DNA from 4 places in the Fictibacillus enclensis genome. Region 3 is predicted to be linked to each of the others. Evidence: riboswitches for the same ligand, from Rfam matches in the RefSeq annotation. Region 3 holds a riboswitch; each other region holds the start of a gene.
What was found. Region 3 has a riboswitch for S-adenosylmethionine ahead of QNH15_RS02850 (methionine ABC transporter ATP-binding protein). Riboswitches for the same ligand answer to the same signal wherever they lie in the genome.
Positions count from the first base shown of each region.

Region 1 (8,070 bases), 2.2 Mb from region 3:
CCGGTACCGGAAGCGAAGGCGTTTGGAATGTTGGCATAGTCGATGTTCTGGATTAGCTTCATGTCTTTATGAGGATCAATTCCGTGCTTCTTCAAGCTGAACTCACCTGCCATCTGTGGCATTCCGCCTTTGCGCTGTCCGAGGAAGGTGCTGCCTTTGAGCTGATCCCAGGAAAAATAATCCGGCTTTTTTCGGGCCACTAGGAAGGTTCCATCCGTTTGGGTAAGCTGTGCAAAGTTAATGACAGGATCGCTCGTTCCCTGGGCACCTACATAAATAGACGTTTCAGAGCCGACTAGGGCAATATCGGCTCCGTTGGACAAAAGCGTGGTCATGGTTTTATCTCCGCCCCATGTGGTCTTTAAGTCCACATCAATGCCCTCGTCTTTAAAGAAGCCTTTTTCAATCGCAACATATTGGGGTGCATAGAAAATGGACCGGGTTACTTCAGCCACCCGAACCTTATCACGCTTTTGTTTTTCCGAGGTATCGGAAGAACATGCCGACAACAGCAGGCATGCCGTCAAGATCAGTGAAAAGAAAAGCATAAGCTGGGCTTTTATACGTTTCAAATGGTTAGCCTCCTTTATATTCGAATGAAGGATAAAGTTTCATGTAATACTTTATATGTGAATGGTAAAATTGTGTGTTGGCCTAAATAAAAAAAGGGGGAATTTATGTGCTGGACAGCAGCCTGATCACTCATGCCCAACGGTATCCTTCTCCACATCCACAGATTACGTTATTCAGAATCTCTTATAAGAGTGAAGGGTTGACCGTAAAAGGGCTTCTGGCCATTCCCAAGAACAGCGGGAAAGACATGCTGCCTGGATTTTTATATTTGCGGGGCGGCATAAAAAAAGTGGGAATGGTACGTGTTCCGCGGATTATTCAGCTTGCTTCCCAGGGGTTTGTTGTGATGGCTCCTTTTTATCGTGGAAATGAAGGGGGAGAGGGCAGAGAAGACTTTTGCGGAGAAGACCGGCAGGATGCGTTCCATGCCTTTGAAGTTCTTCGTTCTTTATCCATTGTTGATCATGATCAGCTTCATATTTTTGGATTCTCCCGTGGCGGGCCGATGGCCTTCTTTACGGCACTGAAGTATCCAGAAGCACGTTCAGTAGTCATTTGGGGAGGGGTTTCAGACATGGCCCTGACCTATGAAGAGCGGGTAGATTTGAGAAAAATGATGAAGCGTGTCATCGGGGGAACACCATCGAAAGTTCCGGAAGGCTACAGGACAAGATCGCCTGTTCATTATTGTGAAGGACTTACTGTCCCGCTTCTTTTGATACATGGCTGCAAGGATGAGAATGTCAGCATTACACATTCGTTAGTGTTAAAAGAATGCATAGATCCGAAGGGAATGGTGGAAACCTGGTTTTATCCCCAGTATACCCACCACTTCCCGCCCCAGGAAAACAGGAAGATTACCTTTGCGTTTTGTGAGTGGATGAAAACCCGAAATAAAGAAAAGCCGGAGCTGTCACCGTTGTGACAAATCCGGCTCTTTTACGTTCAGCATGGATTTCATGCTATTTTCAAAAAGGTCCATCTGCTTGCCTGTTTGCATAAATCCGTGAGTCAGAGTAATCGCAGAAATCGCAATTCCGTCCAGAAAGCTAATCATGAACCGGCTGACGTCATCGACGGATACAACAGGATCAAATTCACCGTTTTCGATACCTTTATGAATCAAGGATGAAAAAATTCCGGCCGCTTGCTCATACCGGTTTTCGATATAGCCTCTATTCTCGGGTTTCCGCCAATGGGCAATTCCATATTCAATGATTGCCGCACTGAACGAGTCTTCCTGATCCTCATTTTTGGCCTCTCTGTAATCATCCCAGATCGTAAGCAGTGTTTTCCAAACGGATCCGTTGTTCTTTTGGAGGAGTGTATCTATTTCCTTGCGGTTATCTTCCATGGACTGCTCCAGCAGGGAAAGAAAGATGTGCTCTTTGTTGGAAAAGTAATCGTAAATACCACCCCGGCTGATCCCGGTTGCTTCCATAATATCTTTGATGCTGGTGGCTTCGTACCCTTTTTTAGCAAACACTTCCTTGGAAGCCTTCAAAATTTCACGCTGTCGTTTTTCCTTGTGTTCGTCCGGCACTTTCGGTGACAAGATGATCGCTCCGTTCTGTTCGTTTTCTTAATAGTAGTGCAGCTAGACTTATTGTAACAAGTCCCGCACCAGATGCAATAAATACGGAGATCACGCCCCAGTGGTTTCCAGCGAATCCTCCGGCCACAGGACCAATGAGTGTGGCGGTCATAATCATGCTTCCTGTAAGTCCAAACACTCTGCCGGTCATATGAACAGGGGTGAGCTTCTGTACGGCAGTATTGAAAGGAATAAAGATGAATCCACCACCTGATGCAGCCAGAAAGGTAATGACAGGAGCCCAGATAAAGGAGTGAGGAAACTGGATGCGTGCTAAATATCCCACAAGGACAAAGCCAGATCCAAGTAAAAAGAGTCCCATTGTCATGCCTTGCCAAGGCGAGCGCACCTTCCATTTGGCCAGGCATAGGCCGGAAACAAGAAATCCGGTTCCTGAACATGTGACAACCAGTCCGACCAGAGCAGGACTGCCTTCCTTCAACAAGCGAATCAACACGGAAAACTGTGCGTCCGCCATCTGCAGAATAAGCATGGAAACAAACATGATGCCTGTTCCATACAGGATAAACGGCACTTTTTTAATGTATAGAAATCCCTCTTTTAAATCGGAAATTATGGATGGATGTTCTGGCTTTTCCTTGCTTCCAAAAGTGCGGGTTTTTGGAAGCATAAAAAGCAGTAAGGCAGACAGCAGAAAGCTCATGGAGTCGAGGAGAAACACACTATCCAGGCCCGCGGCGGTCACCAAAACACCACTGATGGCGGGTCCGATAATCTTCGCCCCGTCCTGTATCACGGAACTGATCGAGGCCGCTTGCTGCATCTCTTCATCATTGACAATTTCTTTGAGCATCCCACTTTTCGCTGGTGTAAAAAGAGAAGAGAAGGTGCCAAGAAGAAGCAGGAGAACGTAGATATGCCATGGAACGTTGGCAACAATTAAACCAAGTATAATGACACAACGAAATAGGTCAGAAACCACCATAATGACTTTACGATTCATGCGGTCTGCAATTACACCGGATACAGGACCGAGCACCGTCATGGGAAGACCCAGACAGATGACGACAAAGGATATTTCAAGAGGTGAGACATCCCATTTGAAGGCCATTAACGAAAAGATGGCCATGAGGCTTAACCAGTCACCGAGGTTGGAAACGACCTGTGCGGACATTAAATACAGGTACGAGCGGTTACGTAATAGAGCATTCTTTTTCATGTAAAACACTCCCTTTTACAAAATGACACCTTTGTCGTTATTATAAGCGACACTTGTGTCGCTTGCAACCTTTTTATGGAAAATAAAAACCGCTCCCTTAAAGGAAGCGGTACAATCAGATATATTCTTATTAGACGAGCGGGCCTGCACCTTTAATTTCAGCAGGAACATTATTGAACTTTGAAAAATTATCATTGAACTGAGCAGCAAGCTCTTTGGCTTTCAGGTCATATTCTTCCGGGTTGCTCCATGTTTTCTTTGGCTGGAGCACCTGATCAGGAACACCTGGGCAGTGAATCGGGATGTTTAATCCAAAGATCGGGTCGGTTACCGTTTCCACAGATTTTAACTCACCCTGAAGCGCTGCCTGGACCATGGCTCTTGTATAGGAAAGGTTCATGCGCTTACCTGCGCCGTATGCCCCTCCGGACCAGCCGGTGTTCACAAGGTAAACTTCTACTTCATGGTGATCGATTTTTTCGCCGAGCATTTCTGCATAAACCGTTGCCTCAAGCGGCAGGAATGGAGCACCAAAGCAAGTGGAGAAGGTGGCCTGAGGAGACGTAATTCCACGCTCTGTGCCAGCAAGCTTACTTGTGTAACCGGACAGGAAGTGGTACATTGCCTGTTCCTTCGTCAGTTTACTGATCGGAGGCAATACTCCGAATGCATCAGCTGTCAGAAATATGATGGTGTTCGGGTGTCCGGCAACACTTGGCTGTATGATGTTTGGAATCGCCTGGATCGGATAAGCTGCTCTTGTATTTTCGGTCAATGAGCCGTCATCATAGTTTCCTTCACGTGTCAAATCATCCAGGACGACGTTTTCGAGAACGCTTCCAAATCGGATAGCATCCCAGATTTGCGGCTCTTTTTCCTGAGAGAGGTTGATGGTTTTGGCATAGCATCCGCCTTCGATATTAAAGACGCCTGTATTGGCCCAGCCGTGTTCATCATCTCCGATCAGGGAGCGGTGAGGATCAGCGGAAAGCGTCGTTTTACCGGTTCCGGATAAGCCGAAGAAAAGGGCGACATCGCCTTCCTGTCCGACATTTGCCGAGCAGTGCATGGAAAGTATCCCTTTTTCGGGAAGGATATAGTTCATAACTGAAAAGATTGATTTTTTGATTTCACCGGCATATTCTGTGCCGCCGATCAAAACAATCCTTCTCTCAAATGATATAATAATGAAAGTTTCTGAATTTGTGCCGTCTACCTCAGGATCAGCCTGGAACCCGGGAGCGGAGACCACGGTAAATTCTGCATCCAGTCCCTTTAGCTCTTCAGCTGTAGGGCGGATAAACATTTGCCGGGCGAACAGATTATGCCAGGCGAATTCGTTCACGACCTGAATGGGTAGGCGATAAGCATGATCAGCGCCAGCAAAGCCTTTAAACACAAAAAGTTCTTCTTGCTGGCCTAAGTAATGAAGTACTTTTTTGTAAAGCTTATCAAACTTTTCTTCATTAAAAGGCTTATTGATTTTGCCCCAGTCTATTTTTCCGCTTGAACTGGCTTCGTCCACGATAAACTTGTCTTCTGGAGAGCGTCCAGTGTATTTTCCAGTTGTGGCTCTGAGAGCACCTGTCGAAGATAAAATGGCTTCGTTGCGGAGCAGTGCTTTTTCAACAAGCATAGGTACTGGGAGATTTTCATGAGTAGCTGCGCTGTTTAGAATATCATCTAAAGTCGTCGTTGAATCAACCGTATTCATGTTCGCAAAACCGTCCTTTTAAAGAAATATATTAATCACCGTCAACATGACTAAATTCGAAATTAGTATAGCACATTAAAATAAATAATGTATACTATTTTATTTAACATTTTACGATTTGGTTCGAAAATCAGGCATTATCCTCTGATCAGCTCTGGCAAACATTATTATCAGGCATAGTGACGCTGAAAATTCCTATCTGGATGAAGAAGGGGTGCCATTTCAAGTTGACAGGTTTGTCGAACTGCGCTATTATATTTCGGGAACGGCTACTCTTATTCCGAGTAGGTGGAGGGACAGGCCCTATGAAACCCAGCAACCGACACTTCGTGCCAAAAAATGAAGTGAAAAGGTGCTAACCTGCAAGGTGAACAAGCCTTGAAAATAAGAGGTGAAGGCGTAGACATAAGACCTTTTCCCTCGTGTATGATGATTTAGGGAAAGGCTTTTTTTATGTCTCAAAATGGTTTGAACCTGAATATTTTACAAAAACAAAGTATCCATATAGGAATGAGTACCGTATCTTAGAAAAATATTGCTCTATGCGTTAAATAGAGAAGGAGGATCTCAATTGTCTAAAAGTCGTCGTCTTTTTACATCTGAATCAGTTACAGAAGGGCATCCGGACAAAATTTGTGACCAAATTTCCGATGCGATCCTGGATGAAATCCTGGCTAACGATCCAAATGCCCGTGTAGCTTGTGAAACTTCCGTAACAACCGGACTTGTGCTGGTTGCAGGAGAAATTACTACATCCACATATGTTGATATTCCGAAAGTGGTTCGGGAAACCATCAAAGAAATCGGTTACGACCGCGCGAAGTATGGTTTTGACTCTGAAACATGTGCGGTTCTGACATCCATCGATGAGCAGTCTGCTGATATCGCGATGGGGGTTGACCAGGCGCTTGAAGCTCGTGAAGGTTCGATGACGGATGAAGAAATTGAAGCAATCGGTGCTGGTGACCAGGGTCTTATGTTTGGCTATGCCAACAACGAAACACCTGAACTCATGCCGCTTCCGATTTCATTGGCACACCGCTTGTCCCGCCGACTGGCTGAAGTGCGCAAAACGGAAGAAGTGCCATACCTTCGTCCAGATGGTAAAACTCAAGTAACGGTTGAATATGATGAGGATGACAAGCCGGTTCGTATTGATACGATTGTCATTTCAACTCAGCATCACCCTGAAATTACACTTGAACAAATCCAGGCGGATATTAAAGAACAAGTAATCAAGCCTGTTGTACCTGCAGAATTGATTGACGAAAATACAAAGTACTTCATCAACCCGACAGGCCGTTTTGTAATTGGCGGACCACAAGGGGACGCCGGTTTGACTGGCCGTAAGATTATTGTTGATACGTATGGCGGATATGCCCGTCACGGTGGCGGGGCATTCTCTGGGAAAGACGCGACCAAAGTAGACCGTTCTGCAGCATATGCAGCACGTTATGTTGCGAAAAACATTGTTGCATCCGGTCTTGCTGACAAAGTTGAAGTTCAGCTTGCCTACGCTATTGGTGTAGCTCAGCCTGTATCCATTGCTGTAAACACGTTTGAAACAGGAAAAGTTTCTGAAGAGGTATTGGTTGATCTTGTGCGCAAGAACTTTGACCTTCGCCCGGCAGGAATCATCAAAATGCTCGATCTTCGCCGTCCGATTTACAAGCAGACAGCTGCTTATGGACATTTCGGCCGTACTGACGTTGAGCTTCCTTGGGAAAAAACAGATAAAGCAGAAGCACTTAAAGAACAAGCAAACGCATAAATAAAAAAGCCGGTCTTCCATTGGGATTCCCACTGGAAGGGCCGGCTTTATTTTTTTGAGCGGCAGATCAGGAGGTTTATGCTCCAGAGATTTTATGAATACAGGAAATTTGAGGATTGTTGGCAGATTGAATCCTGACTGGAAAGTGGGATTTATTTCTTTTACAATCATCAAATCGTGTTCCTGTAGCGCTTTTTTCATGTAACCCCTCCTGAACATTATAAATGGTTGGTAACGAGATAAGAATTAACCAAGAAAACGGAAAAGATTCCTGAACTGATTCCCAGCATCATGCCTGCGAGGACATCTGTGGGATAATGCAAGCCAAGGTACATCCGGGAGATTCCGACAGAGAAGCCCAGCGGAACAAGAATCCAGAGCAGACCGGGGTGGATCAGGGACAACGGGATAATGACAGAGAAGACCGCTGTTGTATGCCCGGACGGAAAGGAATGGTCTTTCAGCGGATGACTGAAGGTTTTTGTACCCGGTATCATGAGGTATGGGCGCTTGCGGGGATAGCATTTCTTGGAGATGGCCACAGGGATATGGCTGAGTACGAGAGACAGGAAACCTGCGGCAGCAAATATTCTTGCATTATCAGGTGCGAAGAGCAGTACGAGAAGAGTGGTAATGATCGTGGCAGTTGCACCTCCAAAGTGGGTAATGGCGTTAAAGTACTTGTCCAACAAACGATGCTGCAGCCTGCTGTTTACCCATTTGAATAACCTGCATTCTTTTTCATAAATCCACCCGGTCACTCTCGCCATAAACATCCTCCTGTCTTAATGCTGATTTCTCCTTAAGCATACAAGTGGATGTTTGTCCCAGTTTTAAGGAAGTATGAAGAGTTTGTAAAAATAAAAAACCACTGATGAATCAGCGGTTTTAAGAATGACTGTCAAAAAACGGTTTTTCGGTCGCGTTCTTCTTTCAGAATTTCCACAGCCTCCCGGAACCTCATGGAATGGATAATTTCACGTTCCCTCAAGAAACGGAGACCGTCATTGAGATCCGGATCGTCCGACATGTCAATCAGCCACTGATAGGTGGCGCGCGCCTTTTCTTCAGCTGCTATGTCTTCATAAAGGTCTGCAATCGGATCTCCTTTGGCCTGAATGTAAGAGGCGGTCCATGGAACACCTGCTGCATTATGATAAAAAAGAGCACTGTCATGGTTCGCATAATGGGCATCCAGTCCGGCGTCACGCATCTGTTGAGGCGTGGCGTCTTTGGTA
Region 1 covers NZ_CP126109.1:3,429,940-3,438,009, reverse strand. The annotation lists gene QNH15_RS18000 (ABC transporter substrate-binding protein) at 1-572, opposite strand, end outside; gene QNH15_RS17995 (alpha/beta hydrolase family protein) at 695-1,498, shown strand; gene QNH15_RS17990 (TetR/AcrR family transcriptional regulator) at 1,487-2,128, opposite strand; gene QNH15_RS17985 (MFS transporter) at 2,082-3,347, opposite strand; gene pckA (phosphoenolpyruvate carboxykinase (ATP)) at 3,478-5,061, opposite strand; SAM riboswitch class I at 5,334-5,452, shown strand; gene metK (methionine adenosyltransferase) at 5,633-6,832, shown strand; gene QNH15_RS17970 (phosphatase PAP2 family protein) at 7,051-7,602, opposite strand; gene QNH15_RS17965 (manganese catalase family protein) at 7,734-8,070, opposite strand, start outside.
Region 1: linked by a shared signal. The riboswitch ahead of metK (methionine adenosyltransferase) and the one ahead of QNH15_RS02850 (methionine ABC transporter ATP-binding protein) in region 3 are both predicted to bind S-adenosylmethionine.

Region 2 (8,070 bases), 130 kb from region 3:
GAATGCTGTAGCTGCAATTCTTCGTTCTCCTGTAAGAATATCTTCAGCAATAACCTTACAGAAGATTTCCATTGAGCTTTTTCCTGTGTAGGATACGAATGATTCGATACAAACAGAATCCGTTTGATGAATCGGATGCAAAAAGTCGATGGAGTCGGTTGATGCTGTAACACAGGTTTTCACACGGGCATGGCGGCGAGCAGAAAGTGATGCAGCAGCATCGAGCTTTTTCATAAGTACTCCGCCGAACAATGTATTATAGTTATTCAAATCACCAGCTAATACCTGGTCTGTATTAATAATGCGGCTTTCGCTTGTTTTTTTTGCGTTCAAAACAATCATTTCCTTTCATGATTAACGTATCTCGGCTAAAGGGACGCTGTTGTTTTCTTGCGTTTCCCTCTTACAGTTTCCTAGTGTACGCCTCCAAGAAAAGGAAGTAAAATTGTTATTTTTTATCGTTTGCATAGATGGGCTCTATGTAAATGCTTTCAGATATAAAGAATGGGCATAGAAAAATCTTGGCAAAAGGCGGCAATCCACTACAGAGAAAACCGCCTTTTATTGATTACTCAAGCTCCGCGAGCTGTTCTTTGGCGTAATTGAGCCACTCTTTGGCGGCAAACGATAAGTATTGGTCTTTGTTCCAAATGAGGGCTAAATGCCAGCTTATTGTAGGATTGACCACTTTAATGACCCGCACTTCATCGTTCAGATGGCGGCAAATGCTTTCGGGTAACAGAGAAACGCCAAGCTTGCAGATGACCATTTCTTCGATAAACGACCATTGCGAGCTTTCGGAGGTGATATGCGGATTGAATCCCGCCTGGTTACATGATGATATGATCCGGTCATGAAGCACGAAGTCCTTGTTGAACAAAATAAAGGGCTCCTCGCTGAGCTCGCTCAAATCAATTTCATCACGGTCTGCCAGCTCGTGGTCCGGATGGATGATCAGTCTCAGGTCTTCCTCTTTAAACGCAAAGTACTGAAAGAGTTCATTGTTGGTAGGAAGCACAATAACGCCAATATCGAGCTGATGGTTGGCAACATCCTCTTCGATTCGTTTTGATCCATCCTCCACAAGCTCGAACGTAATATTCGGATACTGATCATGAAAGCTGCCGATCAATTTGGGGAAGAGTCTTGGATCCAGAATCGGAGGCAGACCGATGCGAATGTGTCCCTTTTTTAATCCGAGGAGGTTATCGAGTTCCATTTCCAGATTATTAAACGCTTTATCAACGAGTACAGCTTGTTCAAAAATCGTCCGGCCCGCATCCGTCAGGGTCAGCCCTTTTCGGGATCGGTCAAAAAGAACGACACCGAGCTCATCTTCCAGGTTTTTAATCATTTTGCTGATCGTCGGCTGAGTGATAAAAAGAGCGTCAGCTGCCCGGGTAAAGCTATTGTATTTTGCCACTTCTATAAAGTACTGTAGTTGTTTAATATCCACGAATGCACCTGCTTGAGTTTTTTTGTAGTGTAACACGATTGAGAATAAAAACCAAAACCGGGCCTTTCTCATACAATGTGTTATGAAAACAGTGGGAAGGCAGGGGATAGCCATGTACAGAGAGCGGCAGGTCGTCGATATGAAAAAGGGGAATGTCATCGGCGACAACTCCATCGATACCGTTTATATTACTGCTGAAAAAACACCGGACAGTCCATTTTGGGTCAATATCATGATAGTTGTGCAGGATGGAAAGACCAATCAGTATACACAAATACCACTCAAGCAAAACCAAGGATACAAACCCACGCTTTTTCTTGGTGACTTTACTGGAGACAGGGTGGAAGACATCATGGTGGTAATGGATACAGGTGGAAGCGGCGGCATGATCAATGCCAATGTGTTTGCCTATAGAGGCAGCCAGTTCAGGACGTTGTTTGATTCTGATGTCTTTAATGACCGCTTCAAATACCGGGTCTTTTACCTCGACTACTACAAAGTTCAGGTAAACAGCTACACCACGAACCAGAAATTTATTATCGATCTGACCACCAGGGGCAGGGAGTACTTGTCAGAGATTTATTATCCCAATGGCAAGCTGAAAAAACCCATCCAGGGATTTGTTTCCGGACTGTCAGGTCTTTACCCGGTCGACTTTGACCGCAATGGCACCTATGAATTACTGGCTTACCAGAACATCGCCGGCCAGTATAACGCCGACCGGCTCGGTTATGTGCAGACCACAATGAAATGGAATGGCCGGGTGTTTGCGCCAGAGGTACAGAATGTCGCGGTTTTTGGCGGGGATATTTCTTGATAGATCCGTAGCAGCGTTGAATAAAAGCACTGTTTTTTATTTACATATTATGGGGTGATATAATCTTCATTGATGAAAGCGAGCATCCTCAAACGGAAATCAACCACTAAAAGCAACGAAGGTTTTTAAAATAACCTTTTAAAAATATATTGACTTTCCTCTCTCCGCCGATTAAAGTTATAACTATATTTTTAACTAACTCAATATTCAATCTCTTATCAAGAGTGGCAGAGGGACTGGCCCTATGACGCCCGGCAACCGTTCCATTTATGGAATTGGTGCTAAATCCTGCAAAACAGCTATGCTGTTTTGAAAGATGAGAGAGGACGAATCCTTGTCTACATAGGCGATGAAACCTCTCTTTCCCGGAGAGGTTTTTTTATGTGCTCAGGGGATGGCCCTGCAGCTTTTGAGACGAGAGAGACATACAGAAAAGGGGATAGGGGAAATGAAGAAGTTTTTAAAAAGCGCAGCAGTCTCTGCGGTCGCACTCTCATTATTGTTAACAGGCTGCTCGTCAGGCAGTAACACGGCATCATCTGAAAAGAAACATGAAAATGTGTCGTTTGATAATGTGCCAAAACGATTCGCCAAGGGGCAGGGTGCCAAAATCAAAGTTATCCGAAAGATCGGTGGAGATGATCATACGGCACAGTTTTTGGCAGGAGCGAAGGCCGAAGGGGAAGCGCTCGGTTTTACCGTTGATATCTATACGGCCAACGGAGATACAGCGAAGTTCCACGATGCGATCGCCCAGGCGGCCAATGAGGACTATGACGGCTTCATTATTTCTCATGGAGATGATGCGGCAACAATCAATGATATCCAAAAGCTCAGAGATAAAGGAAAGAGTGTCGTGACTTTTGACTCCAATCCGGACCTCGCCAAGGTGGATGGTGTGACACTTACATCCCAGGACGATGAAGCATTGGCCAAGCTGGCATTGGACCAGCTTGTGAAAGAACAAAAAGGCAAAGCAAACATCGTGTACCTGTGGGTGGACGGGTTTCCGCCAATGGTTCGCCGCAATGCTGTTTATAAAGAAACGTTGAAAAATAACCCTGGCATTAAAGAAGTGGAGCGCTTTGGTGTAGCTTCAGCGGACACCTCCGTTCAAACGCAAAATGCCGTTACCGCCATGCTGAACAAGCATAAAAAGGGAGAGATTGATGCGATCTTTGCGACATGGGATGCATTTGCCATCGGAGCCGCTCGTGCCATTAAAGAAGCGGGCCGAGATGAGATTAAAATTTACGGCATTGATGTCTCCAACGCGGATCTTCAGGAAATCCAAAAGAAGGACAGCCCATGGAAATATACTGCAGCGGTTGATCCAAAGCTGATCGGTGCAGTGGATATGAGAATCCTTGCAAAAAAAATTGCCGGTGAAAAAACACCGCAAAAATATGACCTGGACGCTTCTCTCGTTTCCCAAAGGGATCTTCAAAAATCCTCCGAGGGCGTAAATATGGTTAACCTGTCCAAGGAAATTAAAGGGTGGGGACAATCGGCCGCGTTTGATGAAGATTGGATGGACACGCTGAAAGACCATTACAAAAAATAAACATACAAACACTCTCTTCGGCTAGCAGCAGAGGGTGTTTGCTTTGAATAAAGGAGACCGGCCGATGGCACTGCTCGAGATGAAGAACATAAGTATTGAGTTTCCCGGGGTAAAGGCGCTGAATGAGGTTGATTTTAAAAGTAAAACTGGCCGTGTTCATGCACTGATCGGGGCAAATGGCGCCGGGAAATCAACGCTGATGAAGGTGCTGACGGGTGCCTATACCCATTACACCGGCTCTGTTCAGATTGACGGAAAGAACGTAGATATATCTTCACCAAAGGACGCACTGAATGAAGGCATCCAAATTGTCCATCAGGAGGTGGACACAGTTCTGGTTCCCTATTTGACGGTGGGGGAGAACATTCTCCTGCATGACCTGGTCAATGAAATGGGAAAAAAGCAGCTCGTGCGCTGGAAAACCCTCCACCAAAAGGCTTCGCATCTTTTGGAGGAAATGAACATACACGTATCCTCCAAAAAGCTCGTCAGCGAGCTGACGCTTGCGCAAAAGCAGATGGTATTGATTGCGCGGGCTGTTTCGGCTCAGTGCCGGTTTCTCATTCTTGATGAACCGACAGCTCCTCTGAGCCATGCAGAAACACGAGAACTGTTCCGGATTGTCCGGGATTTAAAAGCAAAGGATGTTGGCATTATTTTTATCTCTCACCGCTTGCCGGAGATCTTTGACATCTGCGACGACATTACCGTCATGAGGAACGGAGAAAAGGTCGAGGAGGAAGAGATTGCACAAAGCTCCATTAACCGCGTCATTGAGCAGATGCTGGGAAAAGCGCTGGACGAGCAGTTCCCGGCCGTAAATGGTAAGACAGGAGAAACCCTGCTTGAAGTAAAAAGTCTTTTCGATAAGGAGAAAATAAAGGGTTTAAGCCTGACGGCCCGTGCGGGTGAAATTGTAGGGATTGCCGGACTGGTAGGGGCAGGAAAAACCGAACTGTGCAAAACATTGTTCGGAAGCACTCCCATTACCGCGGGGGATGTTCTGCTGAAAGGCAAAAAACTGAAGCTGAAGAGCCCATATCATGCGGTTCGGCAGGGGCTGGCCCTTGTACCTGAGGAACGCCGAAAAGAAGGAATTCTTGTGGAGGAAACGGTAGCTGCGAATTTGTCGGCCGCCAACCTTGCCCAATTTACAAAAGCGTTCAGTTTTCTCGACCGCCGGGCGGAAAAGAGAAAATCCCTTGAGATCATAAAAACGCTCGGCATCAAAACCCCGTCTGAGAAAAGTAAAGTACAGCATCTGTCGGGCGGGAACCAGCAAAAGATTGCCATTGGCAAATGGCTGCTTGCCGATGCGGAAGTTTATATTTTTGATGAGCCGACCAAGGGCGTTGATGTTGGGGCGAAACGGGATATTTTTGAACTCATTTCGGCCCTCGCCAAAAGGGGGAAAGCGGTCCTTTACGCATCGTCAGAATTTCCGGAAATTCTGGGGATTACAAACCGGGTGTACGTCATGTACGACGGGCGTACAGTAAAAGAGCTGGAAACCGCAAAAACCACCGAGGAAGAGCTATTATTTTACAGTACAGGAGGAAGGTAAATGGAGTTATCAAAACCCATACCCGCCAAGGCAGCTCCCAAAAAGAAGTTTGAGCTGTTTGAGTTTTTTTATAAATACGGAACAATCCTGACCATTCTTGTGTTAATCGGTGTGTTTACGGCTGCACATCCATCATTTTTGCAGGGACAGAACTTGATGAATATTTTGCGGTCCATTTCAATCGTGACCATCATCGCGATTGGAATTACCATCTCACTGTCGGTGAACGGCTTTGATTTGTCGGTTGGATCGGTTGCTTCTTTATCCAACGCGATTGTGATTTCCATGTTCGTCTGGGTTTCGCAAAACACGGTGGTTGCGATATTTTCTGCGCTGGCTGCTGCCCTGATTGTAGGGATCATTAACTCGGTACTCATTGTAAAAGTGAAAATTCCCGATATGCTGCTGACACTTGCCACGATGTTTATTGTTCAGGGGATTGCGCTTACTTATACGAAGGGTGCGACGATCTCACAAAACATGGTGATGCCTGACGGAAGCTTTGCGACCGGAAAAATTTCTGAGGCGTTCCAAAAAATCGGCCAGGTGCCGTGGATTATTTTGATTATGGCGCTTGCCGTGGTGCTCGTCCATGTGCTTCTCAACTATACAAAGCACGGCCGCTATATGTATGTGATCGGAGGAAATGAGGAGGCAGCGAGGCTTTCGGGTATTCCGGTCAACAAGTATAAAGTGGCCGCCTACCTCTTGTCGGCACTATTTGCTTCCATTGGGGGAATTGTTCTGGCCTCTAGAGTAATGACAGCGGAAATCAATGCCGGTACGCCTTACCTCATGGACGCGGTAGCGGCCGCTTTCATCGGTTTTTCCGTTTTTGGAGCGGGAAAGCCCAATGCGTTCGGAACGCTTGTTGGCGCGATATTGATTGGCATCCTGCAGAATGGCCTCGTCATGATGTCTGTCCCGTACTATTCCATGGACATTGTGAAAGGGGCAGTACTTGCATTTGCCCTTGCTTTAACCTACTATAAATTGAAAAAATAACAGATGAAGCCGGGAAGTTCTTTTGACCTTCCTGGCTTAATGGGCTTTTTTGATCTCTTGCAAAAAAATAAGACTGTCTGTCCATTCCCGGCATACCTTATTATAGGGAGTTCTTATCTCCACTAAGCAGGGATAGAGGATAGGATTATGAAAAAAATCAATTTGAAAGGGCTGACGGGGGAAGTGGTCACCCGCTTTTCCCCTCAATATGAACAAACGAGGCAGGAATGGAACCGTGCCGTGCAAAAGTTCCCTCTCGTTATTGTATATTGCAGCACGGTCGATGATGTCCGGAATGCTATTCTTTGGGCCCGGAAACATGAGGTGAAGATCAGGATTCGTTCAGGCGGTCATCACTATGAGGGCTATTCGGTGGGCAATGGTGTAATCGTCATTGATATCAGCCGGATGGATGGCATTGTTCTTAACAACAATGAACAACTGAAAATACAGGGCGGCGTGAAAAATGAACAGCTTTACGAGTTTGTGGGTTCTCTGGGCTACCCCTTTCCTGGGGGAACGTGTCCGACTGTCGGTGTCAGCGGGTATACCCTTGGCGGCGGTTGGGGATTTTCCAGCCGGTATCTGGGACTCGGATGTGACAGCCTGATCGAACTGGAGCTGGTGGATTATACGGGCAGAATATTAAAGGCAAACCAGCAGGTGAATCCGGACTTGTTCTGGGCATGCCGCGGAGCGGGCGGTGGCAATTTTGGTGTAGTCGTCTCCATGACGTTTGCCCTTCCGGAACCGGTCGAAAACGTTTCTTTCGTCGAAATCTATGCGCCAAAAGCGGATGCGAAGCTGCAGGAGACCTTCCTCAACGCCTGGCAATATTGGCTGGAGGATTTGGACGAGAGAATGACGGCTAATGCCAGCCTCTATAACTCGCTGGAAGAGGGAACGGCTATTTACGGCCAGGGCTTTTTTTACGGACCGCCTGAGGAAGCGGCAAAAGTGATGGAACCGCTGCTGATCAACGGAAAGATTCAGCTTTTCGTCAGATACCTTCCCTTCATGAAGGCCGTCAGAGCCGTTGAGGCCACGTATCCGAAGTATGAGCGATTTAAATCCACAGGAAGATTTGTCTACAGAAAATTCAGCGAGCGGGAAATCCGGAATCTCGTGGGGCTGATTCAGAAGCGGGCGGAAGGCTCCATATTCGCCGGATTGACGGTGTATGCCCTGGGCGGCAAGGTCAGTGACGTCAACCCGTTTGAAACGGCGTTTTTTTACCGACAGGCGGATTATATTCTCGGCATACAAACGATCTGGGAGGATCCTGGCTTCGAACCCGAAAACATTCAGTGGATGAAAAAACGGTTTCCCTATGTTAAATCCATTACCAAAGGATCATTTGTTAATTTTCCATACAGCCCGTTACGGCATTATGAAAAAGCCTATTTTGGGTGGAATGCGCCACGATTAAAGAAAGTAAATAAAAAATACGACCCGTACAATGTGTTTTCCTTTCCACAGGGAATTAACCGGGCACCCAGATAAATCCAGCCGGACACGCTGGATTTTTTGCTTGGCGTAAAAAAGGGGAAAAGCCGGCAGTATCGAACTTATCTAGTAGATTACTTTGATGGGAGCGATGGATAATGGAACAATACTATACGCATTGGCTGAAGCACCGGACGGTTCTGCACGAGCTTTTGGAA
Region 2 covers NZ_CP126109.1:655,226-663,295, forward strand. The annotation lists gene QNH15_RS03520 (acyl-CoA thioesterase) at 1-333, opposite strand, end outside; gene cidR (cidABC operon transcriptional activator CidR) at 569-1,456, opposite strand; gene QNH15_RS03530 (hypothetical protein) at 1,569-2,273, shown strand; SAM riboswitch class I at 2,486-2,596, shown strand; gene QNH15_RS03535 (sugar ABC transporter substrate-binding protein) at 2,722-3,837, shown strand; gene QNH15_RS03540 (sugar ABC transporter ATP-binding protein) at 3,902-5,401, shown strand; gene QNH15_RS03545 (ABC transporter permease) at 5,402-6,406, shown strand; gene QNH15_RS03550 (FAD-binding oxidoreductase) at 6,554-7,909, shown strand; gene QNH15_RS03555 (DinB family protein) at 8,011-8,070, shown strand, end outside.
Region 2: linked by a shared signal. The riboswitch ahead of QNH15_RS03535 (sugar ABC transporter substrate-binding protein) and the one ahead of QNH15_RS02850 (methionine ABC transporter ATP-binding protein) in region 3 are both predicted to bind S-adenosylmethionine.

Region 3 (8,070 bases):
CACTCTTTCATGCGATCAGGGAAGCATTTGCTGATGATTTCAAGCATAACATGAACCGCTGTGGAAGCTCCCGGAGAAGCACCCAGTAATGCTGCGATGGTTCCGTTGGCACCAGTAACCACTTCTGTACCGAACTGAAGGGTTCCTTTGCCGCCAGCTTCTGTGTCTTTGATCACCTGCACACGCTGGCCTGCAACCACCAAATCCCAATCTTCAATTTTTGCGTTCGGGATGAATTCACGAAGCTCTTCCATACGCTGTTCTTTGGACAGCAGTACTTGCTGGATCAGGTATTTGGTCAATGACATTTCTTTTACACCTGCAGCCAGCATCGTTAAGATATTATCGGGCTTAACAGAAGTAATCAAATCGAACATGGAGCCGGTTTTTAAGAACTTTGGTGAGAAGCCGGCAAATGGTCCGAACAGCAGGGACTTTTTGTTATTGATAAATCGTGTATCCAGATGCGGTACGGACATCGGAGGAGCACCCACCTTGGCTTTTCCGTAAACTTTTGCGTGGTGCTGCTCAATGACTTTCGGATTGTTACATACCATGAAAATTCCGCTTACCGGGAATCCGCCAATATGCTTGCCTTCAGGAATACCGGATTTCTGAAGGAGATGAAGGCTTCCGCCGCCACCGCCGATAAAAACGAATTTTGCTTTATGGCGTTCCAAGGTACCGCTGTCATAATTCTTAATTTTCAGTTCCCAGGATCCGTCACTCGCACGTTTTAAATCATTAACACCATGTCCATAGAGAACATCAACATTCTTTGTTTTTAAATGATCAAAAAGGATACGGGTTAACGCACCAAAGTTAACATCCGTTCCAGAGTCAATTTTGGTAGCCGCAATCGGTTCGTCCATTTTACGGCCTTCAAGGATAAGTGGAATCCATTCCAGCAATTTCTCCGTATCTTCGGAAAATTCCATTCCTTGAAACAGTGGATTCTTTGACAGCGCTTCAAACCGCTTCTTCAGGAACTCCACATTTTTCTCACCTTGCACCAAACTCATATGAGGAAGCGGCATGATAAATTCCTCAGGTTTTTGGATGAGCTTGCGATTTACCAGATGAGACCAGAACTGCATGGATACCTGAAACTGTTCATTTATGTTTATTGCTTTGCTAATATCAATGGATCCATCGGGCTTTTCGACCGTATAGTTAAGCTCGCACAGTGCTGCGTGTCCTGTTCCCGCATTGTTCCATTCATTGGAACTTTCCTCGCCTGGTTTTCCGAGCTTCTCAAACACTTTAATATTCCATTCCGGTACTAATTCCTTCAAGAGAGTTCCTAATGTCGCACTCATGATTCCGGCGCCAATTAAAATGACGTCTGTGTTAGTTTCTCTGTTGCTCATTTATACCAACCTTTTCGCCTAATATTTGCAGAAAAGTTGCAGGCGTCACACCAAGCCAAGGTGCAATCGGATCACACACTTTCCTGTCTTAATGAAAACGATATCATCACGGATTACAATAATTAATGGATTGAACTATCTCTATTATATGATAAATATCAATTATTTGAAAGCTGGTAGAAAGTGAGAAGTGCAAATAATTGCTGAAAAACCGATGATTTTTATCGATTTTTATAAGAAAGTCCGTTTCTATCGTAAAAAAACATTAAAATTCATCCTATTGAAGAGAGTTCCTTATTATTTAGTAAGGAGATCGATGTTTTATTGAGTGCCTATTTTTTACAATAAAGTTTGAACAGAAAGCATTAATAAGGAATAGCGAGGTATAATGGAAACGAAAACTATGGAGAACATTTATCATGATGCAGCCAATCTTATAAACCAAATTATCCCAGAATTGTGGGCGACGGTATACATTTATGCTTTATTTTATTATGTTTCAAAAGAAAGCAATAAGCTTATTTATAGCCATAATATACCTAAATTATTTAATGTGGAACAGGACAATTATGATGAAATGTATCATAACCTGTATTTTATCTTTGATGATTTAAGATCTGAATTTATAAAGAATCAACAAGAAGTATGGACAAGTCTCATCTTTACGTGACAAAACGATGGTGAGTTTAAAATTGACTACGATTATAGGGACCTCTCTAATATTGCCTCTAGAGCACCAGACATATTGGGAATATAAAATGCTAGGAATGTTCCCTGAAGACGATTTTAAACAAGGCGTTTTGGATTCTTGTCTGGAGAAATTAGCAGAGAGCAAATAATTGAGAATGGTCGCTTTAAAACTGTTTTATGATGATGTGGTTAAAACCATCAACCAAATGATTCCTGAAAAGTGCAACACTATATATGCCTAGGCTCGTATTTCAGAAGGCGAAGGCACTTTACTTTTTTATTATCTATCTTCGTATTTCTTAATGAAAGCGCTTAATCACGACCATTCCACGCAGAATAGTATTGACAAGGATAAAAAGGAATTTTATGATTAAAAATGTTCTAATAATAATATAATAACTGTTCTTATCAAGAGAGACTGAGGGATTAGGCCCAATGACGTCCGGCAACCTCCATATGGAAAGGTGCCACTTCCTGCAGAATGAACTTCATTCTGAAAGATAAGGTGAGATTGAATTCATAATCAAAAGCCTCTTTCATGATGAAAGGGGCTTTTTTACATTGAAAGAAAAGAGGGGGCAATTTCTTGATCGAAGTGAACAACCTGGTAAAGGTGTATCGTTCAAAGAAGAAAGAAATCGTAGGGGTGAACAACGTTTCCCTTAATGTAAAAGAAGGGGAAATCTACGGCATTATCGGGTATAGCGGTGCTGGTAAAAGCTCACTTATCCGCTGTTTGAATTTGCTTGAAAAGCCAACATCGGGTCAAGTGAAAATTGATGGAGTCGACCTTACGACGCTGAAAGGTGAAGGCCTGCGAAAAGCACGTTTAAAAATCGGGATGATCTTTCAGCATTTTCATCTAGTGAGCTCAAAAACGGTTTATGAAAATATTGCGTTTGCACTTAAAGCAGCAGGAAAGACGAAAGCTGAAGCAAATAAGCGTGTCTTGGAACTTTTGGATCTGGTCGATTTGACTGATAAAAAAGACCAGTATCCGGCACAGTTGAGTGGTGGACAAAAACAAAGAGTAGGGATTGCCAGGGCACTTGCCAACAATCCAAAGGTGCTGTTATGCGATGAGGCGACCTCAGCACTAGATCCGAGTACAACCAAATCCATTCTCAATCTGTTAAAAGATATAAATAAAAAACTTGGACTGACCATCGTTCTGATAACGCATGAGATGGAAGTGGTGAAGGAGATTTGCCATAAGATCGCGGTTATGCAGAACGGGGAAGTGATCGAAGAGGGAGAGGTGTATGAGATTTTTTCCAATCCGAAAAAGCCGCTGACACGGGATTTCATTAATAGTATCCTTCAGTTCGATCTTCCAGAGCAGCTGATTGAGAAAAGAAAGGGAACCATCATCAAGATCCAGTTTAAAGGTGAAATCGCTGAGGAGTCTGTCGTATCCGAGCTTTTCCAGCGGTATCAGGTGAAAGGAAACATCCTGCACGGCAAAATAGAATACATTCAGGATACACCTCTTGGCATTTTCATTATGGAATTGACAGGAGAAGCGTCCGAAGTAAAAAAGGCAATTGATTACATCACCAGCAAAACGAGAAGCCTGGAGGTGGTCCATGATGCTGCTTGAATCGCTCGTCCAGCTTATGCCGGATATTAATAAGGCGTTTTTCGAGACTCTCTATATGGTGGGAATTTCGCTGCTTGTAGCAATTGTTCTCGGACTTCCGCTTGGTGTTTTGCTGTTTGTAACGGATAAAGGATTGTTTTTGGAGAATTCGGTGGTGAAAGGTGTTGCCGGATGGATCGTAAACTTGATTCGTTCCATTCCCTACATCATTCTTTTGGTGGCATTGCTTCCTCTAACGAATCTTCTTACCGGCACAACGATTGGCCCTACGGCGGCCTCTGTCTCTTTGTCGGTAGCAGCGATTCCTTTTTTTGCAAGAATGGTAGAAACGTCAATGAGAGAGATTGATAAGGGTGTCATAGAATCGGCTATTGCGGTGGGAGCCACTTCATGGATGATCATTAAGGATGTTCTTCTTCCGGAAGCCAAGCCTGGACTTGTTCAAGGGCTCACAATTACAACAATTAGTTTGGTCGGCTATTCTGCAATGGCCGGAATTGTTGGGGGCGGAGGTATTGGGGATCTGGCCATTCGATTTGGATACTATCGTTACGATAACACCGTTATGATTACCACGGTGGTGGTTTTGATTCTCCTTGTGCAGGTTATTCAGCTTGCCGGAGACTCTATCTCTAAAAAAGTAGATAAAAGATAATAATTAATAGGAGAGAGAAACTATGAAAAAGTATTTGTCTGCACTTATTTTACTGCTTGTGGTTGGCCTTTTGTCAGCTTGTGGATCTTCATCGAGTGGATCATCAGGCTCTGGTGATAAAAAGAATATTGCCATTGGCGCCACAGCCGGTCCATACAGCGACATGGTAACAAAAGCGATCAAGCCACAACTTGAGAAAAAGGGGTACAAAGTCAAAGTCGTAGAGTTTAGTGATTATGTACAGCCTAACCTGTCCTTATCCAAAGGATCCATTGATGCCAACTTGTTTCAACATAAGATCTATATGGAAAATTTTGCAAAAGAGAAGAACCTAAAACTGTCTGAGCTAATCAGTGTGCCAACCGCTCCAATGGGAGTATACTCTGAGAAATTAAAAAAAATAGAAGACATTAAGAATGGAAGCACCATTGCCATTGCCAATGATCCAGTAAACCTGGCAAGAACGCTGTTAATGTTCCAGGATGCCGGGCTTATTACCATCAAAAAAGATGTTAATCCATTAACCGCTTCTGAAAAAGATATACAAGACAACCCAAAGAAACTTCAGTTTAAGCCTTTGGAGGCTGCCCAATTGCCACGTGCAGTCGGAAGTGCGGATGTTTCCGCTGTACCGGGAAATTTTGCAATCGCAGCAAAAATGAATCTTCAGGATGCGCTATTCCTTGAGAACATGCCGGATCAATACCGAAATCGTGTGGTAGTGAATACGAAAGACGTGAAATCCCAGTTCGCTAAAGACATTAAAGCAGCGGTAGAGTCGAAAGAATTTGAACAAACAATGGATAAAGAATTTAAAGGCTTCGGCAAGCCGGAGTGGATGAAGAAGTAAATCTGAATAGAGTATTTTCATAAGAGTCGCTCCGGCGGCTCTTTGTTTTATATTCCAGACAATCTATACGATACAATAGAGGATAAAAAGAGCTGTAAGCAGGGGAGGGGTAGGTTATGAGTGAAGCGGTTTTCACACTATTGATATTAGGGGGAATCGGTTTGCCGGTGGCTGCCTATGTGACGCTGCTGCTGCTGGATTTCTTTGAAAAGGAGCTGGATTATCTCCAGGTTCAGAACAAACGAATCGAGATGGAGAAAGAGCTTCATCGTGTGGAGTACCTGCAGCTGAACCAGCAGATCCAGCCGCATTTTATGTTTAATTCCCTGAATGCGATGCTGTCATTGAACCGTCTGGGCCGGACGAAGGACGTCAGCTATGCGCTTGAGGAGTTCTCCCAGTTTCTCCGCTATAAATACGTGAACAAGGAATCCCTGGTCGCTTTTGAAGAAGAGCTGGCCTATACCTCGCACTATCTTTCGATCCAGAAGATCCGTTTTGGCAAACAGTTAACCATTCGTTTAACTATCGATGAACAGGCGAGGCGTACGCACCTGCCGCCTTATGTGCTGCAAACGCTCGTGGAGAATGCCTTTAAACACGGGCTGGAAAAGAAAAGGGGAGAAAAGGCGTTAAGCATTGCTTTGGAGCGCATGGGAAGCTGGGTGGAACTGCGGGTCAGTGATAACGGCCCGGGTCCTGCTGAACCTGAGAGCTCAAGCGATGGCGTTGGTTTGGAGAATATCAGAAAACGGCTTTCTTTAATCTACGATCTTCATACCGAAGTGAACTTATCAAGAAGAATGGAGGACACTGTCGTAGTGGCAGTGTGGCCGTATACACCGGAGGGAGAAAGATGAACGTTCTCATTGTGGACGATGAACCATTGGAAATTGAACAGTTGCATTATTTGATTCAAGAGCAATATCCTTCATGGAATTTGTATGAGGCGGAAGATGCGGTGCGGGCAAAAAAGGTGCTTGCGGAAACTTCCATCGACCTGACGCTTCTCGACATCCATCTGCCTGGGGAGTCGGGACTTGATCTCTGTGTTTATATCAAAGAACAGTACGAAACGGAGTGCATCATGGTAACGGCGTTTGAAGATTTTCAGTATGCCAAACAGGCCCTTCAGTTGCATGTCTTTGACTACATCGTCAAACCTGTGATCAGCAGGGAATTCTATCAGACGCTGGAGAAATTCGTGACAACGTTCGGCTATTTGGAGAAGGTTTCACCATCCATTGAGAAGGTCATCCAACTGATCCATAACCGATATGAAGCGAAGCTGAATCTGAAAGAACTTGCGAAGGAAGTGCATATGGCACCGAATTATCTCAGCCGGAAGTTTTCGGAAGAAGTGGGCATGAACTTTCAGGAATATGTGATTTCCTACCGGATCACCAAAGCCAAATCATTTTTAAAGCAGCAGCCTGACTGGTCCATTCAGCAGGTTTCGGAAAAGTCGGGCTTCACCAGTCTGCATCATTTTAGCTCGACGTTTAAAAAGATCGTTCAGCTTTCGCCGAGCCAATACCGGGAGAGCCTGCAGCATGATTGAGTGGTATTTTCATTTGTCCATTGCTGCGGCGGTGATCATTTTCAATCTGAACCACGTGGCTGAACATCCCACTCCGGGTGATTATTTCATGAGCAGCCAGGAATTCGGGTTAAAGCGGGGCACGGTTTTATTATGGATGAGCTTTTTTGGCGGTTTTTCCCTGGTTGCTCCGATATTTGTTATCTATTATTTTGGATGGCCAACCGGCATGGGATATGGCCTTTTTCTTTTATTTTTTCTTTACGTACTTTTATCGTGGCTTTTCCGGCAGGTCGGGAAAGATCCGTTTCATTCTCTGGGTCTGCTTGGGTATTATCAAGCCAGACTGACGAAGAAAGGGTATGCCTTCCTTATGCCCCTCATTATATTTGCCAACATGGAGGGACTGCTCCTGCAGCTGGGGCTGGCGCAAAAAGTATTTTCCCTTTGGTTTCCTGACCTTTCACGAGGCACCTTTTTGGCCATCCTCCTTGGTTTTTGTTTTGTGATTGCCGGACTTGGCGGCATCCTTTCGATTTTCAGGGCGGGCTACAGCCTCCTTTTGGTCTGCGGCTTGGCCTTTTTATTCGTGCCGCTCTATTCCTATTTGGCAGATGGCAATCATACCGTGTATGATTCCTATCAAATTTTTTTAAAAATGAAACAGAAAGTGCCGGACGAAATGGTTTATCTACTGATTTCCGTTCCGTTTGGGTTGATGGGAATACTTATGACTCATTTGTTTCAATGGCAGGTCATCCAGTCCATTAAACCGCAGTATCGGTCTCAGGTGCGCAAGCTGTCGGTAGCCTGTTTTTCGTCCATTCCGATTTCCGTTGGCATTTATGCGATTTATACGTTAAGCAAGCACCCGGCATCCACGTTTATAGAATTTGTGCGCCATATCGTTGAGGTGCCTGGCCCTTTGATTGTCATGCTGATTGTGGTGTGCTGGCTGGCGAGTGTCGTTCACTCTGTGTTCATCTCCATGTTTTCGATGGCGGTTCTGATTCTGAATAGCATTGGACAGCATTCCCCAAGGAACAGGATCCGAAGTGTATATTTGCGTCTCGGCATTCTGTCTTGTCTCGTCTTTTGTGTTCATGCTTGGCTTTTACGGGACCTGCAGTTTCTTTTTATGGGGTACGTGCTTCTCTACTTGATCGTTTCCCTCCCGCTAGTTTTCATAATAAAAAGCAGGGGGAAGATATCCGGATGGGTCACGGGCGTCATGCTCTTTTTCTTGGTGTTCAGCCTGATCATCTATCGGATGACCTCCCAGCCTTATTGGCCGATGCTGATTTGTGCATGCGTATCCTTTCTGACCGGCGGATATATTTATCTCAGGAATAAGGAAAAGAGTGA
Region 3 covers NZ_CP126109.1:528,822-536,891, forward strand. The annotation lists gene QNH15_RS02845 (malate:quinone oxidoreductase) at 1-1,370, opposite strand, end outside; gene QNH15_RS26160 (immunity protein YezG family protein) at 1,774-2,040, shown strand; SAM riboswitch class I at 2,463-2,567, shown strand; gene QNH15_RS02850 (methionine ABC transporter ATP-binding protein) at 2,647-3,660, shown strand; gene QNH15_RS02855 (methionine ABC transporter permease) at 3,650-4,315, shown strand; gene QNH15_RS02860 (MetQ/NlpA family ABC transporter substrate-binding protein) at 4,338-5,165, shown strand; gene QNH15_RS02865 (sensor histidine kinase) at 5,282-6,025, shown strand; gene QNH15_RS02870 (response regulator transcription factor) at 6,022-6,726, shown strand; gene QNH15_RS02875 (hypothetical protein) at 6,719-8,070, shown strand, end outside.

Region 4 (8,070 bases), 570 kb from region 3:
TAGAAAGAGGGTTGCCGGAAGAACCTCCGGAAGCATTTGTGCCGGATGACTATGCTGCGTTCTTGGCAGCACGGTTACATCCGTTAAAAGCAATCGCAGTTAGGTACGCAAAATTGCTGATGGGTACAGGCCAACTTTATCCGATCAATACGGCCAAACTCGAAAAGTACCGCAAGATCGGCGAACTATTGACGATGTGTGATGACGTATTACTTGCGGGTACAGGCGTTGCTGTCATCGATATATTGCGGCAAATGGACGCTGTGAATACGGCAATCGCTGTAGGTGAACGAGTAGATCCGGACTATATCGCGGAAATGATATACCTTGACATACAGCTAATGAGCGACGGTCATACCAGCATTAAGTACGAACCGTTGGAATTTATTCAGATAACGAAAAGATACCGGAGGCATTACGAATCAATCCGGCATTTAATTTAGGAGGCGAAAGCATGAAAACGATGGATGAACTAAAGCAAGGATTAACGGAGCAACAGTTACTCGCGGCGCAGTTATTGATTAATAACGAGTTTGCCGGTAAAGAAAGGCGTACACAGGACACCATTGCGGAAGAAATCGGTATATCTCGCGTTCAATTGTGGAATTGGCGTAAAAAGGACGTAAAGTTTATCGAATACATGAACGCGTTGGCAGATGTAACACTCGATTCTTATCGCGCTACAGCGGACGCTCAACTCATAAAGCTAATCGAAGGAACCTCAAACAACGGACTGCCTTCGATTAAAGGACTCGAACTTTATTATAAGCTGTCTGGGCGTCTGGTAAGCCGTCAGGAGATCGTGAACCTGTCGGAAGCGCCGCCTAAACGCGCAACCAAACAGGAGATTGCGGATGAGTTGGCGAGGCTAGAAGAATTGTTGAATTAAGAATTGTTTCTCTTAAAAGTAGTGACAACATGCTTACTTTTATTTTCCATGCTTTAATTAAGTCTTGTTTAATAGCCGCTTTCACTTTTGAAGTCAGAGTGGCTATTTTCGCATTTGAGTCATTTGTATAGTTATTCCCAGGAGGGTAATGCTAATAAAGTATACATAATATGGGAAAATCTGAATAAATTTCATATAAATTTATTTTCATTTATGGAAAGTTGGGGTAATATGAAATTAACGACCCGGTACTGGGTAGAATTTGGGAGGATGAGTAAAATGACGCAAGTTTTAGAGAAATATAAAAAACCAGCTGAAATACTCAAAAATGTCCGAGAGGCCTCTTCAACTTTTAGCAAAGTTAAAGGGATTAATCACACTAATCAAGCAGATTCAAAACACCTCAGAGAACAAGAGAAGATACAAGAATTTAGAACTTTATTAAAGTATTGAGCGAGGGGTAACGAGAGTGTTTGAAAAGATGAGAACCAACATAATAAAAAAGATTGAACGAGATCGAGATTCCACTATACTGATCTATGTGCATGATGATTCTATGTCATACAACCATGTACCTTTAATTTACAATGAATTAAAGAAGATTGGTAAAGTGAAAAATCTCGATATTTTCTTGTCTAGCCCTGGTGGAGATCCTGACGCAGCCTTTAAAATTGTTAAAATGTGTAGAGAGCACTGTGAGCAAAAGCTATCTGTTATTGTACCTTTCATGGCAAAAAGTGCTGCCACACTCTTGGCAATAGGCACTGATGAAATTGTTATGGGTGCACCTTCAGAATTAGGTCCAATAGATCCGCAGATCTATGACAAAACAAGTGAAAGATGGGGCGCAACTCAGTCTATCAGAGACTGTGTTGACTTTGTTGAAGAGAGGTTTAAAACCACAGACTCACCGGAGGCTACATCATATGTATTAATGCCCATTATAGACAAACTTAACCCATTTATCGTGGGAATCTATGAACGGGCTGTAAAAATGTCCAAGCAGTATGCTGAGTTGCTGTTGAAAAATGGTATGCTGAAAAATAATACCGCAGAAGAACTGCAGAGTACAGTGGGGAAATTAAGTGAGTCTTACTATTCGCATGGTTTTGCAATTGACAGTAAGGAAGCAAAGGAAGAACTTTATTTGAATGTGGTAAATTGTGATGACGAATTATGGGACCAGATTTGGGCCTTATTCTTAACTTACAATTTAGAAATGCGGCAAAATACCAATTATTCATACTTTATTCAGTCTCTAAGAGGAATGGAAGAAAAGGCGGATGAAGAGTCAGGAATAGATAATACCAATACGGCCGATGCTAGCCAACCTAATGAGGGTTCTGAAAGTGGTTCTGAAAATAAATCAGATAATGGGTTGGAGGCTCGTTTTCCACAATTCCAATAAGAAGTTCGCCTTAATAGGGCGTTCTTTTTTTATTTGTTTACAAGAACATGCGTTCGGTAATATTATGGAATAAAGGAGTGGTTTACTATGTTAAAGGATCGCGGCGGTATCAAATGGACTTCTTTAATGTTACCCGAACATGTAAAAGCTCTGCGCGAATTTGATTGGGACATAACGAGAATCGAGCGGCCAGTACTCGATGAACAACAACTCGAGGAAATAAACGAAACTATATACGTAGCGATGGAGTTCAATACCGCGGTTAAGATTACGTATTATAAAGCGGGGTGCAACGAAACTATAAACGGTCATATACATTATCTTGACGTACATAATAAGCAATTACGCCTCGTCACCAAAGGCGAAGATATTGCGCGAATAAATTTTTCAGACATTACCGAAGTTACTCGATTGTAATTGCGTGGACAAACGGTTATAATTAACAAGTCGATAGCAGAAAACGTGCGATTACAACTGAACCGTTAGATGTCTTCGGATAGGCTAACGCACAGCAATACGGAAGAACTCGGTATATACGGTGGTACTTTAGGTTTCCTAAACCGTGCGTCGCAGGTTCGATTCCTGCCGGGGCCGCCACTAGATAAAAACATAACTGGCAGCGCGGTGCTGTCTTTTTTTATGCTTTTACCGGCATAATTTGAACGTTTTCTGAACACTGTAAGAACTTAATGTGACATTTATCACAAACATGTGTTAGTTCTGTTAAAATAGAGTCATACTAATGATAGATATGAAAAGATGGTGATCTTAATGGGTGAAAATGCTGCTCCAAGTATTTTTAAAGACTATATACAAATTACAAAGCCTGGTATTATCACTTCAAATTTGTTGGGAACCATAGCCGGCTTTTGTATCGGTGCGAGAAACTTGTCATCTAGCCTCAGTTTATGGGAGTTGTTCTTTTGGACCGTTCTCGGAACTGTTTTTGTTATCGGATCATCTGCCATTGTTAACAATGTTTACGATGCGGATATCGATAAGCACATGGAACGGACAAAAAACCGCCCGATTACCAATGGAAGAATTCCAAAACGGAATGCTATTTTGCTTTCCATTGTAATGATCGTGATTGGCGAATTAATTCTTGGCCTGATGGTTAATCCAATAGCTGCACTGATTGGTTTTATAGGATTTGTATTTTACGGTTTTGTGTATACAATGTCCAAGCGGGTAACCGTTGTGAACACGGAAATTGGGTGTATTTCAGGCGCTACTCCGCCGATTATCGGCTATACGGCTGTAACCGGAGAATTTGATTTGATTGCATTGCTTCTGTTTGTTTTCATGTTTGCATGGCAACCGCCTCATTTCTTTGCTCTTGCGATGAAGCGTGCCGAAGAGTATAAGAGTGTCAACGTGCCTATGCTGCCAAACAAGGTAGGCTTTAAGCAAACAAAGGTTCATATTTTAATCTATACCGTGTTTGCTGTTGCAGCTTCGTTGCTTCTGTATTTCTTTAATGTTCTGGGCATCTGGTATTTGATTGTGGCAGGCATTTTGGGAGCAGTCTTCCTGTTCCGTGCCATTCAATCCTTTAAATTTAGAGAAAAAGAAAGCGAACTGGTCTGGTCCGGGAAAATGTTCAAGTTTTCCATTATGTATTTAACGTTAATGTTTGTGACCATGATGTTTGCTCCTCTTTTCGGATAATGTTACCAAATAAAAGAAGGAAACCCCCTGTTTCGGCAAAAAATCCCGAGCAGGGGGTTTTTTGTGTTAAAGTACAGTAAGCTGATTTTTGCTTGCTGATTAAATCGCAAGCTTAATGGAGTTTAAGGGTATGATAAAAAAGGTATTGAACATGTAATTGAGGCATGATCAGGAGGTACAAATGCATGCAGAAAAGTAAACCCATCATTGTTCCGCGTTACACCTTTTCAGAAATTTATGGGCCTGACTTGATTTTTAACCCCAGGCCATCGTTTGCCCATAATAAATGGATCCCGGATTGTCCAGTCAAGCTTGATTTATTAACTGGCAGCCAGTTTGCTGTAATGGGAGATATGCCGGTTATTTGCAGCCGGTCCGTAACAACCAGGCAGGCGACAGATCTATATGAGAGGGCCGGACTGCAGCTTCGGTTTCCCATGCATTATTACTCCACTGAAGAAGATTACCGCAATTTGTTCAAACGGCTTGAGGACGAACGGAAACGGATGGTGGTCCAGCATATTCATCCTGAAGAAGAAATGTCAGCTCTAAACTACTGGATCGACCCGAAGCTGGTTCAGTATTTGAATAATAAAGCAAATCTTGAAGAGCTGGTGCCGGAAGGGCATGCACCAAAGCGTGTGAGTACCACAGCTGCAAAGCTTCATGAACATCTCGAAGCTTTTTCGTTTCCATGTGTTGTTAAAGCAGCGACGAATGAAGCAAATGCGGCAGGCTTTGATGTGTTTATCTGCAGAACTGATGAAGATATCCAAAAGGCTGAGAAGTTTTTTGAAACCTGTGAAGGCATCGTAATCGAAGAGTATTTGGAAATTGAACACAATTACTGCGTTCAGTTTGCTTGTACATTTGATGAGAAGTTGATTTACCTTGGCAGTACCGTTCAAAATATTGATGAAAACGCAAAATATAAAGGAAACTGGGTGGACGAAGATTCCGAACCCGATAGCGAAGTCATTAAAATCGGCAGGCGAATTATGGAAGAGGGCTGTAAAAGAGGCTACAGGGGAATTGCCGGTTTTGATATTGCTGTTACGCCGGATGGAAGAAAGATCGCGTTTGATTTAAATTACAGGGTCAATGGTTCGACGGCGGCTCTGCTTTTGAAGGACAGCATCACTGAGCAGCTTGGGAAAAGGGTAGTCAAATATGTATCCTGGAAGTCGTCAGGCGGAATTGAACCGTTATACGACACGGTAAAACAAGCGATTGAAGACGGATATTTTGTGCCGCTTTCCATCTATAACGGAAGCGAAAGTCCCTATGAGGATGCGGATACACTGATTCAGGGACTGGTCCTTGGGGACAGCAGGTACGAAGCTGATCAAAAAGAACATATTTTTGAACGGGCTGGTCTGTCCTGAACCCGTCAACAAAAAAACTCCGATAAGGAGTTTTTTTGTGATTGTTTAGTGAAGTGGGGTTAGGGTAATTACTAATAAGAGAGCCATACGGATAAAGGAGGATAAGCAATGAGTAAAATGGTAATCGGGGTATATGATTCAGAAAGCGAAGCGATTGATCGCATTCAAGCATTGGTTGACCAGGGGTACAACGCCAAAGACATATCCATCCTGGCTAAAGACGATGGAACGATGGATCGGGTGGCTGACAAGACAAACGTTTCAGAAGAACATTTGGATGAAGATGTGAACGAAGCAGCCTATGGCACAATTGCCGGGTTTCTTTCCGGTATTGGCGGAGCCATTGCTGTTCCGGGTCTTGGCGTTCCTGGTATTGGGCCGCTCCTCGCCGCAGGGCCGTTTGCTTCCATGTTTTCGGAGGATTCAGAGGAAGACTTAAAAGAGCTCTTAATGTCCCTTGATTTGTCCGAACGAACGGCGGAACGTTATGTTCAGAAAGTGGAGCAGGGAAGTGTAATGGTTTTCCTTGAAAAGGATGCCGTAAAGCTTTAGAATAGGGCAATACATACTAACAATTCCAAGCGGATAGCTCGGAAAAACATTTGACAAATTGAAATCCCTGGTATATGATAGAGCACATCAAGTAAATATGACGTATTTCTTATCCAGAGAGGTGGAGGGACATGGCCCTTTGAAACCTCGGCAGCGGGTTTTTCGTTTTTTGAAAAAACACTGTGCCAATTCCACCAGGTTCCCTAAAGAACCTGGAAGATAAGAAGAGCAAATTTCTATTATGGAATTAACATTCTCTTCTTGTCTTGGAAGAGAATTTTTTATTGCAAAAAAAAACTGAATGGTTTTCTTATCCAGAGAGGTGGAGGGACTGGCCCTTTGAAGCCTCGGCAGCGGGTTTCCGGCAAACGGAAATACTGTGCCAATTCCGTCAAGCAGTGAGCTTGGGAGATAAGAAGAGAAGCTTTAATCATTATTAGCAGGCCTCTTCTTGTGTTCACAAGAAGAGGTTTTTTTGTTGGAGCAGTTTTGAAGGGGGAACACACGATTGATTCGATTTGAGGAAGTTACCAAGATTTATGAGAGCGGCAAAAACCAGGTCAAAGCACTTAACAATGTGAGCTTTGAAATAGATAAAGGAGAGATTTATGGAGTGGTTGGGTACAGCGGTGCAGGGAAAAGCTCGCTGCTGCGGTGTGTCAACTTGCTTGAGAAGCCTTCCTCCGGACGGGTGCTGGTGGACGGAGAGAACATGGCTGATCTTTCACCGAAAGGGCTCCGGAAAAAACGGAAAAACATTGGTATGATTTTTCAGCATTTCAATCTGCTGAATGCGAAAACGGTGTTTGATAACATAGCAACGCCTCTTTACCTCCAGGGAGAAAAGAAGAGTGTCATTAAAGAAAAAGTAAACAATCTGCTTGAGTTTGTCGGACTTTCCGAACATGGACATAAATACCCGGATCAGTTGTCAGGCGGTCAAAAGCAGCGGGTGGGCATTGCACGGGCGCTGTCTACGGATCCGGAGGTTCTGCTCTGTGATGAGGCCACCTCGGCGCTTGACCCGCAGACCACATCAAGCATCCTCGAGCTATTAAAAAAAATCAATAAGGAATATCACATCACTATTCTGATCATCACCCATGAAATGAATGTGATCCGTGAGATTTGCAGCTCGGTCGCGGTGATGGAGAAAGGTAAAGTGATCGAGAAGGGCAGTGTTTTTGAAGTCTTTTCCCGGCCGAAAACAGAAACCGCACGTCGATTTGTAAGCTCTGTCCTTCAGGATGAACTTCCTGATTCGCTGAAAACCATCTTGAGGAACCAGGACAAAAATCATCAGGTGTTCCGGATTGTTTTTACAGGAGCTTCAACAGGACAGCCGCTTTTATCTCAAATTGCAAAAAAGTTTGATGTCGATGTCAGCGTGCTGTACGGACATGTTACCGAACTGCAGGATGTTCCATTTGGAAATCTCGTAGTTCAGCTGATTGGGGACGAACTGGAAATCCGCAGGGCCGTCTTTTTTGCAGGACAGGGCGATGTGGAAGTAAGGGAGGTTATTGAACATGCCAGTTGATTGGAGTACATTCTGGGTCGACATCCTGGATGCGACCGGTGATACATTGATCATGGTCGGTGTTTCATTATTGGCATCGGCAGTGATCGGCATCCTGATCGGTATTATTCTCGTCGTAACGAGAAAAGGCCACATTCTTGAAAATTTACCTGTGTTTAATGTGCTGAATGCCATTGTGAACGTTCTCCGTTCCATACCGTTTATCATTCTCATGGTAGCCATCATTCCGTTTACACGTTTAGTTGTAGGAACATCCATCGGGACAGCGGCGGCGATCGTTCCGTTGATTGTATACGCAGGGCCTTATATCGCCCGGCTGGTGGAAAACAGCTTGCTGGAAATTGATCCGGGAATTGTGGAGGCTGCAGAAGCCATGGGTGCAACGCCTTGGCAAACCATTTTCCGCATCCTGCTCCCGGAAGCTTTCAGTTCATTGATCCTGTCATTGACCACCGCGACCATCGGTTTGGTCGGTGCATCTGCCATGGCTGGTGCAGTTGGAGGCGGAGGCCTTGGTGATTTGGCTATTGCTTACGGATACCAGCGGTTTGATACGGACGTTATGATTGTAACGGTGGTTCTGCTCATTATCCTGGTGCAAGGATTACAAAGCTCAGGAAATGTG
Region 4 covers NZ_CP126109.1:1,094,026-1,102,095, forward strand. The annotation lists gene QNH15_RS05935 (hypothetical protein) at 12-443, shown strand; gene QNH15_RS05940 (phBC6A51 family helix-turn-helix protein) at 455-889, shown strand; gene QNH15_RS05945 (hypothetical protein) at 1,169-1,342, shown strand; gene QNH15_RS05950 (SDH family Clp fold serine proteinase) at 1,359-2,297, shown strand; gene QNH15_RS05955 (YolD-like family protein) at 2,385-2,714, shown strand; gene cyoE (heme o synthase) at 3,069-3,968, shown strand; gene QNH15_RS05965 (ATP-grasp domain-containing protein) at 4,154-5,353, shown strand; gene QNH15_RS05970 (YflT domain-containing protein) at 5,462-5,905, shown strand; SAM riboswitch class I at 6,012-6,131, shown strand; SAM riboswitch class I at 6,213-6,323, shown strand; gene QNH15_RS05975 (methionine ABC transporter ATP-binding protein) at 6,414-7,445, shown strand; gene QNH15_RS05980 (methionine ABC transporter permease) at 7,435-8,070, shown strand, end outside.
Region 4: linked by a shared signal. The riboswitch ahead of QNH15_RS05975 (methionine ABC transporter ATP-binding protein) and the one ahead of QNH15_RS02850 (methionine ABC transporter ATP-binding protein) in region 3 are both predicted to bind S-adenosylmethionine.